3 regions of the Microbulbifer echini genome follow, and region 3 is predicted to be linked to each of the others. Evidence: predicted binding sites of a transcription regulator. Region 3 holds the regulator's gene; each other region holds the start of a gene.

Region 1 (4,258 bases), on a different contig from region 3:
GATTGCGTTTCATCAAATCGGCCGATGATATCCACAGCAGTTCTTCGCCGCCATTGTGGAATATATATACCCGCGCGTGCTCCAGATATTTATCCACCAGGCTAATTGCCTGGATATTGTCGGATAATCCCGGTGTTTCACAAATGAGAGAGCACATGCCACGAATCAACAGTTTGATTTTTACGCCGGCCGCACTGGCTCGATACAATTGGGCGATCACCTGGCTGTCTACCAGGTTATTACATTTGAAAAACAACCCGGCCTCTCGCCCCTCTTTGGCGGCCTCTATTTCCCGTTCAATAGCCGCCTCCAGAGATTTACGCAAATTAAATGGCGAAACGATAATATTCCTGTAAACAGGCCGCCGATCGGGAGCACGCATAAATTCAAACACATTGTAAATATCGCGGCCAACCGCCTGGTTATTGGTTAACAGGCTAAAATCACAATATACGCGTGCGGTGTTCTCATTAAAATTGCCAGTGCCCAGATGGCTATAAAAGCGGTTTTTACCCTCTTCCCGTCGCACCACCGAAATCAATTTGGCATGCACTTTTAGTCCCGGTATACCATAAACTACCTGTACGCCGGCCTCACTCAATTCATGAGACCAGTGGATATTGGCCATTTCATCAAAACTCGCCCGCAACTCAACCACCGCAATTACTTTTTTATTATTTCTCACCGCATTGATCAAAGCAGCCACAACCCGGGAGTTTTTTGCCACTCGATACAGGCTGATCCGAATTTCCCTCACCTGCGGATCGATCGCAGCCGAAGCGAGGAAATTGGTGATCGCACGAAAATCATGGTAGGGATAATAAAAGAGTTGATCGCTCAACTTCAGTTGAGCAAAAATGCTCTCGTTGACCGGCAGGGTGGGCAGCGGGGACATCCGCTTGTAGCGGTGGCTGCGAGAATCCGAGGCAAAGCCCATCAGATCTTTGGAGTTGTGGTAACGCCCACCTGGGGTATAGCTGTCGTAACGCCCCATTTTTAATTTTTTCTTCACCAGGCCCAACAGTGCCTTGGGCATTTCGGCATCGTAAGCCAGCCGCACTGGATCAGCGTATTTTCTCTGTTTGAGTGAGCGCTCCACCCGATCGACGATGTTCTGAGTCACTTCTTCACTCAATTCCAATTCGGAATCGCGGCTTATTTTGAACATATAGGCCTGGGCAGAAAGGATAGGTAAAACGTGACGAAAAACATCCATCAGGCATGCACGGATAATATTATCGAGAACAATATATACCTTTTCCCGCTTGCCTCTTCGCGCCGGAATTTCCACAAAGCGCGACAGGGTGTCCGTTGGAATTTCCATGGCCGCATATCTACGCAGGTTGCCTTCCAATTCCAGAGTAATGGCGAAATAAATATTCTTTTCATTGAGCAGCGGCATCGAATTTCGGTCATCGATAAAAAAGGGCTCCAACTCAGGCAGCACTTCACGGTGAAAGTATTCCTCGACGAAAGCGCGCTGCGGCTCATTGAGATGGGTTTCCCGGACAATATGAATATTGTGCTTTCCGAGCTCAGAGAGAACCTCGGAATACGCTTTGGAATAGCGCTTTTGCAGCTGTAGTACCCGGCTATTGATCTTCCCCAGCAGGTTGGAAAAGTGCTGTTTTTGTTCCTCACCAATAGCAAATGCAGTCAACCTGCGTACATCGGCTACACGTACGCGAAAAAATTCGTCCAGGTTGTTAGAGAAAATACCCAGGAAGTGCACTCGTTCAATAATTGGTACGCTCTTATCCTCCACCTCCTGCAACACTCGCTCGTTAAAAGACAACCAGCTTAATTCTTTGGGGTAAAGGGGGATATCACTCGGCATCGGAAAACCATTTCGCAAAATTACCAGTTACAGCATGATAACAAGATCAACCGGGATAAAATCCCCCGAAAGACGAAACCTCTGTGACAGAGGTATACTTAGCCAAGTCTGAAGATTTCCCAATAAAATACACTCGCGCATTTCTCTACGCCTGTGGACTTTGGCGGCACTAGCCGAGATATTGTCGCTAACTCTTTGCCGAGACAGCGGGTGCTAGAGCAGATTGCTCTTTTCATTTAAGCAGGTGCCAGGATGCCGACACAAATGCCGATTGAACGCTTCGCCGCGCTCGACCTTGGCTCCAACAGTTTTCATCTGTTATTGGCTGAGTTTCGCGGACAACGCATGGTGCGCCTGCACACCGACCGCGCCATGGTGCGCCTAGCGGAGGGGTTGGATGCGGACCACAACCTCGACCCGGCAGTATCCGAACGCGCTCTGGCCGCACTCACTCGCTTCCAACCTGTACTGCAAAAGCTACCGGCTGACCATATTCGCGTCGTCGGCACCAATACCCTGCGCGCCGCCGCGGCCAAGGCCGACGGCTTTCTCGAAGAGGCGGAATCGATTCTCGGTGTGCCGGTGGAAACCATCAGCGGCATTGAAGAGGCGCGCTTGATTTACAGCGGGGTAATGGCCGCCGCCGATGGGCCGCCGCGGCTGCGCTGCATCATTGATATTGGCGGCGGCTCCACCGAGCTGGTGCGTGGCAGCGAAGCGCCGCAACAATTGCAGAGCCTCGATTTGGGCTGTGTATCCTTTAGCAAGCGCTACTTTGCCGATGGTCTGATTAGCGAAAATACCGTCAACCATTTCACCCGCGCGCAGCGCGCCGCCCGCGCCGAGCTACAGGAGCTGCAACATATGGCGGCCGGGGCCGAGGTGATTGGCTGTTCCGGCAGTGTGAAAGCCGTGGCGCGAGTGTTCAATGACGGCGAGGTGGCCGAGATCCTGCGCGAGGACATCGACCGGCTGGCCAGTGAGGTCTCACAAGTAGAGCATATTGCCGACCTCAACCTGCCCGGCCTCGACGAAGAGCGGCGCCCGGTCTTTGCCGCCGGCCTAGCGATCCTGCATGCCATCTTTTGCGAGCTGGATATTCAGCGCATGGAGGTGTCCCCCTACGCCATCCGCGAGGGCATAGTGCACGACCTGGCCGGCCGGCTGCACGGTGGTGATCGCCGCGCCAATACCGTGGAGGCCGCGGTACAGCGCTGGCAGATCGACCAAAACCAAGTGCGCCGTGTCAACGATACCGCCCTCAAACTGCTGCATCAGCTGCGCCTCGAATACTCGCAGGAGGGCCGACAGCGTCTGCGCTGGGCCATACAGTTACACGAAGTGGGACTGGCACTCACCCACAGCAGCTTCCGCAAACTCGGCGCCTATATGATTAAGCACGCCGATATGGCCGGTTTTTCCCGCGACGAGCAAGAGCACCTGGCCTATCTGGTACGCAATCAGCGAGGTGGCATTAAACCGCCAAAGGAGCACTACGGTTTCCACCCCAGCCCAGATTTACTGTTGTGCCTACGCCTAGCCTGCATTATTCATCGCGACCGCACAGAGCGCACTTTGCAGGGGATCAACCTAGCGGACCAGGGAGATGCCTATCGCCTGCAAATTGAGCGGGCATGGCTGGATAGCAGCCCGGCCATCGAAGAGCTGCTCTACCAGGAGGAGCAGCACTGGCAGTCACAAAGCCACCCACTGCGCCTTTTGGCGGTATAGCGCCTCTCCCCAGATTGCGCGGGGCCGCTGCATAACGGGCCCGCATCCATTTCCAACCTAAACTCTGTATCTATGAAACTCAGCGAAGTTACCCTCAGCCACCACTACGCCGACTTGGGCGACGCCTTTGGCCGTCAGATCGCCCCCACCCCCTTTGCACACCCCCATCTCATCGATATCAATCCGGTAGTCATACAGCTGCTCGGAATCAATAGCGCGGAGGCAAGCAATCCGGACTGGGCCAAACTGGGCTGTGGGGCTAAGTTGTTCAACGGCAGCCGCCCCTTCGCCATGAAGTACACCGGGCACCAGTTCGGGGTCTACAACCCGGACCTGGGCGATGGCCGCGCACTGCTGCTGGGGGAAATTGAAAAAGCCGGGCGCCGCTGGGAACTGCACTTAAAAGGTGCCGGACAAACCCCCTACTCACGCTTTGGCGACGGCCGCGCAGTACTGCGCTCCACCATTCGAGAATACCTCGCCGGCGAGGCTCTCAACGGCCTGGGTATCCGCTCCACCCGCGCTCTGAGCATTGTCGGTAGTGACGAGCCCGTAACCCGCGAACACATTGAGCGCGGCGCCATGCTGATCCGTGTGGCCGAGAGTCATGTGCGCTTCGGCCACTTCGAATACCTGTTTTACACCAAGCAGCTGCAAGCCCAGCAGCAGTTAATCGGCGACATCTGCCGA
Region 2 (4,258 bases), on a different contig from region 3:
AGTTTTTCCCCGTTGACCTGATTGCTCTTCAACCACCCCCACACTTCACCCAGTAAAGTACGCGGTGCAATGCGCTGTGGGTTCAGTGTCCATAGGCGATCAATACAAATGGCAATAACGGCAGCGGAACAGAGTAAGATCGGCAGCATTATTAGCCAGCCGCCAGATTTTATTATTTCAAACACTTTTCTTAGCCCCAAACAGCGAGAGGGATTAATGGAATTTTTTCCTGCAACAAATGCGCAGAGACAGCACTTTATCACAGCTACTCACGGCGGCTAAGTCCTCTACTAGCTTCAGCGCTACCATTGTGATCCGCATACCAAAATCTTGGTGCGGATCGACCCAGCTTGATCACGGGCTCCGAAGCCTCATCATGCCAAAAAAACTCTATCGCTCCGCTTTGTGCTGTGTTGAAAATTTGCGCTTCCATTGCACGGTAGCGCGCGACAACATCGGCATGCGGATGCCCAAAATGATGGCGAAATCCCGCACTGAAAATAACCCGCTCTGGTTTTGCCCAGGTCAATAAGGTTTGTGAAGATGAAGTTTTGGAACCGTGGTGAGGCGCCACCAGTAAGTCCACCGGCCCCTGTTCTGGGTACAACTGTCTCAGCCGACGCTCTACCGAGCGGCTAATGTCACCACTTAACAGTATCCGTACATGGCGCCACTCAACCAAGGCAACACAACTGTGATCGTTTTCTTCACCATCGATCTCCCTTTGTAGCGGCCACAACCAGCGCACAGAAAGTTCGCCAAATGAGATGCTTTCCCCCGCCACGCAGGGCTCAGTTGGAATATTGAAAGTGCCCGCAAGTTTCTGCCCTAATTGCCCAGGGGCATAGAGACGGGTTGATGGTAGGGCTTGTAGTAAACCTTTCACCCCACCGGCATGATCCCGATCGCCATGACTCACAATCAAGGCATCGATCACCTTTACACCACTTCCGCTGAGATAGGGCGCGACTATGGCATTGCCAGCACTCCATCCTGAAGAGGAAACCGGCCCCGTATCAAATACGAGCCGCCCCTCAGGAGAGTGCAGAGAGAGCGCGAGTCCCTGCCCCACATCCAATGCAGTGAAGGTAAGCCCCTGGCGCTGCTCCACAACCGACACAGGCAGCAAGGGCTGCAACAGCGGAAGTAGGAAAAGCCACCCCAAGTAGCGCCCCGGTAAGCCCCTAGGCAAAACCAACAGAAGAACGCACAGCGCTGACACAAAGAGCAAACTGGAAGTTTGAGGGGGCGTCAGGGCTTGCCAGCTGGGTAAGAATTGCTCGGCTCGAGCAAGCATCGTCATAAGAAGATCCAACTGCCAGTCGGCAAACTTAAAGCACCAGTGACCCAGGCTCGACCCCACGAGCAAGGCACCAAGCATTAAAGCCGGCAGTATTAATAAGCCAAGCCAGGGAATGGCAAGCAAGTTAAGCAGTATTCCCCCCGTGCTATAACCGGAGAAATACACCACAGAAGGCAGGATCAGCCCCAGAGTCACCAACCACTGGCTGCGCAGAAGCGACACAAAAAAGGAGGGCCAGCGCTTAGACAGCCCGCTCAATTTATTCGCCGCCTCACCACTTAATCGTGCACTCCCCTCCGGCCTAGTGGCCTGCCGACCAGAAAACCCCAATAGAAGTGCCGCCACAGCGGAAAAAGACAACCAAAAACCGACACCGAAGAAGGCCAGTGGTTGGATAAGTAATACCAGCGCCAAAGCCACTGAAAAAGCGAGCCCAGCGCCCACCCTGCGCCGCCAGTGCCATGCCAGCAGTAAAACCCAGATCATCAGCAAGGCCCTCTGCGCAGAGAGGGGCGCACCCGCTAGTAGCGTATAAGCTAAAGTCCCGGTGAGAGCCAATAACAAGGGCAGCCATCTGGGACTTATACCCACCAACACCCCCAAGAAACGTGCCAGTAACTGCCCCACAAAGAGGAAAAACCCGGCCACCATGCCCACATGTAGACCCGAGATCGCCAGGAGGTGAGCTGTCCCCGTCTGTCGCAACATCTCCCTATCGGTATTAGAAAGGCCACTGCGATCACCCAGCAACAGTGCAGCTACCAAAGCATGGTGATCAATTGGCAAGCTTTGAATCACTCCCCTAAGATGATCTCGCACAAAGGATAATCCACTACCCTGCCGCAACCACTGCGGCTTTAGATCCCGCGTACGTACATAGCCGGTTGCATATACTCGACGCTGTAACAGCCAGCCCTCGTAATCAAAAGTATGTGGATTCACGCTACCCCGTGGGCGTTTTAGCCGCACCGGCAAAACCCAATGGCTATTACCGCGCAAGCGTGCCAAAACATCTTTATCGACCCGATACCAAGTGAGATATAGAAGGCTTCCCGCCTTAATAGGGCCCCGACCCGTCTCCTGTACTCGTGCCTGGAAGCGGATATCCCTACCCAAAGACCGCTGCCAGTCGTTGCCCCTCGCGGGTTTCTCCTCGGGTAAAGAGACAACTTCGACCGTCAGGAGCTGATCAGTACCCTGTGCCGTAATAGGCAAGCGCTGCTCTAACGCCGCTTGATTACTGATAAGAGCCCACAATGCCCCAAACATAGAAACACAGAGCAGCACCAAAAGTGTGCGATTCCGACAAAGGGTAAGCAGCGACAGCAGTACAGCCAGATAGCCCCCCAGCATCACCCAAAGCTCCGGTAGGGTGGGCAGCAAACCCACTGCGACCATCGATAAGGAAAACACCCAAAGCGCCGAGGTCACCCCCTCGAGCAAACCGATGTCCTTCAAGCCGCTACAACTTTGAGCATTGAATGGTTTGTAGACCGATATTTTCCCTGTCATCCCTGTACAAGGCCCTTTCGTAATGAGTATTCCGTTAGACTGGGCCCTTCGTACAACCGGCACCATGGAACCACAAACCGCCCGAAACCGGCGTATTAAGCCACTTAATGACGGCCTTTGCCGTTTTTATGACACTCGTTGGTCATATTTTTTCAAGAAAAATACCCCCTTTAACATGTTTGTAATATTCAGGTCGCAAAATCCGCACCAAATCGAGGGACAGCCAACAAACTAAACGGAAGGCTTCCCCTCACACCACAACCATAATCTGTGCGAGACGACTATGAATAAGACCGCTCTCTCTCTGGCCATTGTTGCCATGATCCCTACTCTGGCCAACGCCCAAGAAGAAGGCGATGTCCTCGACTTTTACGGCAAAGCCAATGTTACCTTCCAGTCTGCCGACGAAGATGACGGCTCTGTCACTGACGTTCAAAGCAACGCTTCCCGACTGGGCGTGAAGGGTGAGATCGCCCTGACCGACGGTATCAAGGGTATCTACCGCATGGAATACCAGGTAGATATGGACGGCGACGCTGATGACACCTTCTCCCAGCGCAACATCTACGCGGGTTTGGAAGGCGGCTTCGGTCAGGTAATCGCGGGTAAATTCGACACCCCGCTGAAAGTAGCCCAGAAGAAAGTTGACCTGTTCAACGACCTCGAAGGCGACATCAAAAGCCTGATCACCAGCAGCGACAACCGCGAAGAGGACGCCCTGCAGTACACTACGCCGTCTTTCGCAGGCTTCAAAGCTTCTGCGGCTTACATCAGCAACAAAGACGAAGTAATTGGCTACGAAATCCTCGGTCAGGACGATAATGGTGACGTCATTCTGGGTGATGAAATTACCCGTGATAACGGTGTTTCCGTTTCCGTTGCCTATGACAACAACGGTGTTTACATGGCCTACGCCATCGACCAGGATGTTGAAGGCCAGGACGTTGACGTTCAGCGCTTTGTAGCCCAGTACAACATCGGCCCTGTACAGGTTGGTGCACTGTTTGAAGACCAGGAAGATGGCGCAGGTGAGAACACCGACGGCTGGATGGGCTCTGTTGCGTACAAAATCGAGCAGTGGACTCTAAAAGCTCAGTACGGCCAGTCTGACATTAAGAAAGAAGACGGTGAGACCTATAGCCTGGGCGTTGACTACAAGTTCAACAGCGCAGCCAAAGTATTCGGTTTCTACACCGACGAAACTGCTGATGGCGACTACGACCGCAACTATGCCGGTATCGGTGCTGAATACAAGTTCTAATAACACCCTGAGCGACGCTCATCCAAATTGGGTTTAGGTTGAGCCGTTAGGCGATCGCTCAGTGTAAAGAGCTTGAAAAAAGGCGGCTTTAGCCGCCTTTTTAGTACCTGTCGAAAATGGAAGCGGATTTTACTAAATTACCAACAGATCCATAAATCGGTTCACTGGCATTCCCTCAAGTT
Region 3 (4,258 bases):
CGTGGCGTATCAGCACATGCTTGACGATGGCGAGGCCCAGTCCGGTGCCACCGCTGTCCCGCGAACGACCGGGATCCACCCGGTAGAAGCGCTCCGTCAGGCGCGGAATATGAATCGGGTCTATACCGATGCCCTGATCCCGCACACTGAAGTGCCCGCCGCGATCGTCCAGCCACCAGCACAGCTGGATCTCCCCTTGTCCCGGACTGTATTTCACCGCATTTTGGGCCAGATTGGCAAAGGCGCTGTGTAATTCGCTGGCATCGCCGCGGAGGCTGCAATCCCCTTTGCAGTCCACGCTGATCTGGTGGCGATCGCCACTAAAGCTGCGCGCCTCCCGCGCAACTCGCTCTATCAATTCGCGCACATTCACAGAGACATCACCGCTTTTACGCTCTGAAGTCTCCAGTCGTGCGAGTAACAGCAGATCGTTGACCAGGATAGTCATGCGCGCGGCTTGCTCTTCCATCTGTTCCAGGGGGCGCCGCCAAGCGGGGGGCGCCATATCGCTGCTTTGCAGAGTCTCCAGATAACCCGCGATCACGGTCAGGGGGGTGCGCAGTTCATGGGAGACGTTGGCAACGAAGTCTCGGCGCATCTGCTCAAGGTTGTGTAATCGGGTGATGTCGCGGACGATCACCAGCGCTTCGTCCTTACCGTAACGGGTGACTTCCAGCTGCAGGTGTAGGGCTTCATTGCCCGGTGAGGGCAAAGTCAGTGGTTCGCGGGGGGTGCTGTCCTCGCTGTGCATATAGCTGACAAAGCCGGGATCGCGCACAAAGTTCACCAGGGATTGTCCCTGATCGCTGGATTGCAGGCCGAGCAGTTCGCCGGCGGCGGGATTCCACCAGGCCAAGTGGTCGCCATTTTCCAGTGCCACAATACCTTCGCGCAGGGCACTGGTACTGTCCTGAACCCGGCGCAGCATGACGTGTAGCTTCTGCCTTTCGCGGCGATGGCGGCGCTGCATGCGGTAGAAGTCGTCGTAGATGTCGCCCCAGATACCAAAAGCGGTGGGGGCTGGGCCGCGGCGGCCATTGGCCAACCAGCGATTGAAGCGGTGCTGTTGCAAGAGCACAGAGATCAGGTAGATAGCCAGCCCCGTAATCAGGGCGAGCGTCCACTCAGCGGTACTGAAGCCGAGGGTCAAGCAGCCCAGAGTAATGATTAAAAAGCGCGAAAATTCGCCAATACTGCGATCCAACATAGGCTTGCTGTGTTACCTGGCGGTCGTCGGGAGGGCTGAAGTCAACCCCCCGCACTCAGTACATCTTAGAAACCCGGCCTACTGTGAGTAAATGACCAAGGGTTGTCGCGAGAGTCAGTGTCGATCCTGAGGGATTGTCACACTTTTTCGACAGTTTGCACAGAAAACCGATAGCCGGTGCCGCGTACTGTTTGGATATATCGGTCGTGACCATCCAGTGCCAAAGCTTTGCGCAGACGCCGAATATGCACATCTACGGTGCGCTCCTCCACATAGACATTGCCGCCCCAGACGTGATCCAGCAACTGGGTGCGGGTATAGGCGCGCTCTTGGTGAGAGAGGAAAAAAGTTAGTAGGCGAAACTCGGTAGGACCCATCTCCACCGGCTGTCCTTTAATGGTGACTCTGTGACTCAGTGGATCGAGCAGTAATTCGCCGGCGCCGAGGGGGTCTTCCGGGGTGGCCGGACCCGCGCGGCGCAGCACCGCCTTAAGGCGTGCGACCAGCTCGCGGGGGGAGAAGGGCTTGGTGATGTAATCGTCGGCTCCTGTCTCTAACCCTTTGATTTTATTATCTTCTTCGCCTTTGGCGGTGAGCATGATAATGGGGATTGAGGTGGTCAGCTCGTCGCGCTTAAGGCGCCGAGCGAGCTCGACGCCGGATACATCGGGCAGCATCCAGTCGAGAAGAATCAGGTCTGGCTTTTCATCGATGACCAGGGCGTGGGCCTCCTGGGCGTTTTCCGCTTCCAGGCAGCGGTAATCCGCCATTTCCAGTGCCACACGCAACATATCGCGTACTGCGGTTTCGTCGTCGACAATCAGGATCGTTTTACTGTGCATTTGGCTGCCATACCCGTTCTGTTGTCAGAATTTCCCATTTATGGGCGGGGATTAAACGGGATTTATATGACAAATATATGACGGTCTCGTCTGAACCCCCAGACCGGGATCAACTCAGGACATAATGCAAAGATATTCCGGCAAACAGCGCCAACCCAACCCAATTGTTGTGGAGAAATGCCTTGAAACAGGCATCTCGGTCGCGATTGCGGATCATCCACTGTTGCTGGGCGAAAAGTACTGCTACTACAGCCATGGCCAAGTAGTAAACGGTGCTGAGGTCGAAGCGCTGACCGATCAACAGTAATGCCAGCAACACCAGCAGTTGCAGGGCCGCCGTCATGACTCTATCCATTTCGCCGAACAGGATTGCCGTGGATTTAACGCCGATTTTAAGATCATCATCCCGGTCCACCATGGCGTAAAAGGTGTCGTAACACAGGGTCCATAACAGGTTGGCGGTATAGAGCAGCCAGGCTTGGGGCGGCACGTCGCCAGTGACCGCGGCAAATGCCATAGGAATCCCCATACTGAACGCCGCCCCTAATACCACCTGTGGCAGGTGCGTATGGCGCTTGGCGAAGGGGTAGCAAAAGGCCAGTAACAATGCTGGCAGCGACAATAAAATTGTGAGCGGATTAGTCGTGAGCACCAGCAGGAAGGCTGCCAGGCTGAGCCCGCCAAATAAGCCCAGGGCCGCTTTGGGTGTGATCTGGCCGGTAGCTAAGGGGCGCGTCACGGTGCGCTTTACATGACCGTCAATCTCCCGGTCGGCGAAGTCATTCACCGCGCAGCCGGCCGCACGCATCAGGATCACCCCCAGGGTGAATACCGCAAAGAGGTGGATTCCAGGCCAGCCACCTGCGGCGAGCCACAGCGCTGCCCAAGTGGGCCACAGCAACAGCAGGGAACCGATGGGCCTATCCATGCGCGCCAGCTGCCAGTAAGGCATGGCGGCGGGCCAGCGTGTGGCGATTTGTTGGCTGATCACGGTGGCTTCTCTCTCTGTGTCGTTTATTGGTTATTGGAAACTATGGGCGGACCTTCGGGGCGGAAATGCGAGAGGAAAGCTTCGGCGACCAGCAGGGGTTTATCCCGCAGCCAGAAAGTCGAGCGGCGTCCCCAGGCACAGTTGTCCTTGTCGCAAAGCCCCTTCAGTTGCAGGTCGGTGTTACGTCGCAACTGGTTCAATTCTATCTCGCCGCGGCGGATACCTGGCTCACTGAAAAGCAGCTCGCCCAGGGGGCGGTTGTCCAGGCTGCGCAGATTGCGGGACTTCCCCTGCAAGCTGCGCAGGGGTAGGACACTGCGGGCGTAGACCCAGGGTTGGCCGCAGCCCAACAATAATACTTCCCGCACCAGGGCGCGGCTGCGGCGCTTTAAATGCAATGCATGGCACTCCTCGGGGCGAGGCAGTTGCCAGCTCTGGCCGAGCACCTGCACACTAAAGTCCCCTCCGCTTAAGTGCTTCAGCGCAGCCGTGAGTGAGCCGGTGTACGCCAGCCATGGCAGCAGGTATTGCGGTGGCTGGGGTTGGGCCGGCCCGAAGGGCTGCCCACGCCAATCACCCGCAGGTACAAATGGAGATTGGTGCAACGATAACTCCGCAGTCTGGAAAAGCCGCATTGTACCCTGCCCACTGGCGGCTGGCGCCTCCCCGTTGGATTTTTGCTCACTGGTGCGGCAATGGATATAGTGCTCCTCTGAATGAAAACAATGAATTTATAAAAGAGAAGCTTGTTATGGGGCTTACGAAGAAAATTCTTCTGGGGATGTTTGCAGGTGCTGTGCTGGGGTGCCTGATTAATTACCTAAATATGAGCCAGTTGCTTGGCGAGGGCGTAACCAGCGCCATTAACCTTTACCTGACAGGCGGTCTGTTTGACATTATCGGTCGAATTTTTATCGCCTCGCTGAAGTTGATGGTGGTGCCACTGGTACTGGTTTCCCTGATTAGTGGCGCCTGTGCCCTATCGGAGGGCAGTCGAATCGGGCCGCTGGCCGGAAAAACGGTCCTGCTCTATATGTTGACTACCGCAATCGCCATCACTTTGGCGCTGTGTTTGGCACTGATCTTTCAGCCAGGTGTTGGAGTGAGCGAGGCCGCGGCCACGGTGAACTCGAACTTCCAGCCGAAGGAATCCCCGCCCCTTTCCGAAGTGCTGGTCAATATCTTCCCTACCAATCCGGTAGCGGCTATGGCCGAGGG

What was found. Region 3 encodes PhoB, which activates phosphate uptake and scavenging genes when phosphate is short. Its sites were predicted from a motif close to TGTCATAAANNTGTAACA; they were not measured.
Region 1: ppk1 (polyphosphate kinase 1) is a predicted target of PhoB. The motif match lies at 1,863-1,880, and genes of this name have one in related genera.
Region 2: ACCI51_RS18410 (porin) is a predicted target of PhoB. The motif match lies at 2,932-2,949, and genes of this name have one in related genera.

The regions. Positions count from the first base shown of each region.
Region 1 is NZ_JBGMEL010000001.1:433,712-437,969, forward strand. Features, by position in the region: gene ppk1 (polyphosphate kinase 1) at 1-1,837, opposite strand, end outside; gene ACCI51_RS01830 (Ppx/GppA phosphatase family protein) at 2,102-3,568, shown strand; gene ACCI51_RS01835 (protein adenylyltransferase SelO) at 3,641-4,258, shown strand, end outside.
Region 2 is NZ_JBGMEL010000028.1:15,574-19,831, forward strand. Features, by position in the region: gene ACCI51_RS18400 (MotA/TolQ/ExbB proton channel family protein) at 1-185, opposite strand, end outside; gene ACCI51_RS18405 (DNA internalization-related competence protein ComEC/Rec2) at 266-2,815, opposite strand; gene ACCI51_RS18410 (porin) at 3,099-4,076, shown strand; gene ACCI51_RS18415 (bifunctional 2-methylcitrate dehydratase/aconitate hydratase) at 4,209-4,258, opposite strand, start outside.
Region 3 is NZ_JBGMEL010000011.1:142,777-147,034, reverse strand. Features, by position in the region: gene phoR (phosphate regulon sensor histidine kinase PhoR) at 1-1,207, opposite strand, end outside; gene phoB (phosphate regulon transcriptional regulator PhoB) at 1,345-2,049, opposite strand; gene ubiA (4-hydroxybenzoate octaprenyltransferase) at 2,159-3,001, opposite strand; gene ACCI51_RS12565 (chorismate--pyruvate lyase family protein) at 3,064-3,645, opposite strand; gene ACCI51_RS12560 (dicarboxylate/amino acid:cation symporter) at 3,792-4,258, shown strand, end outside.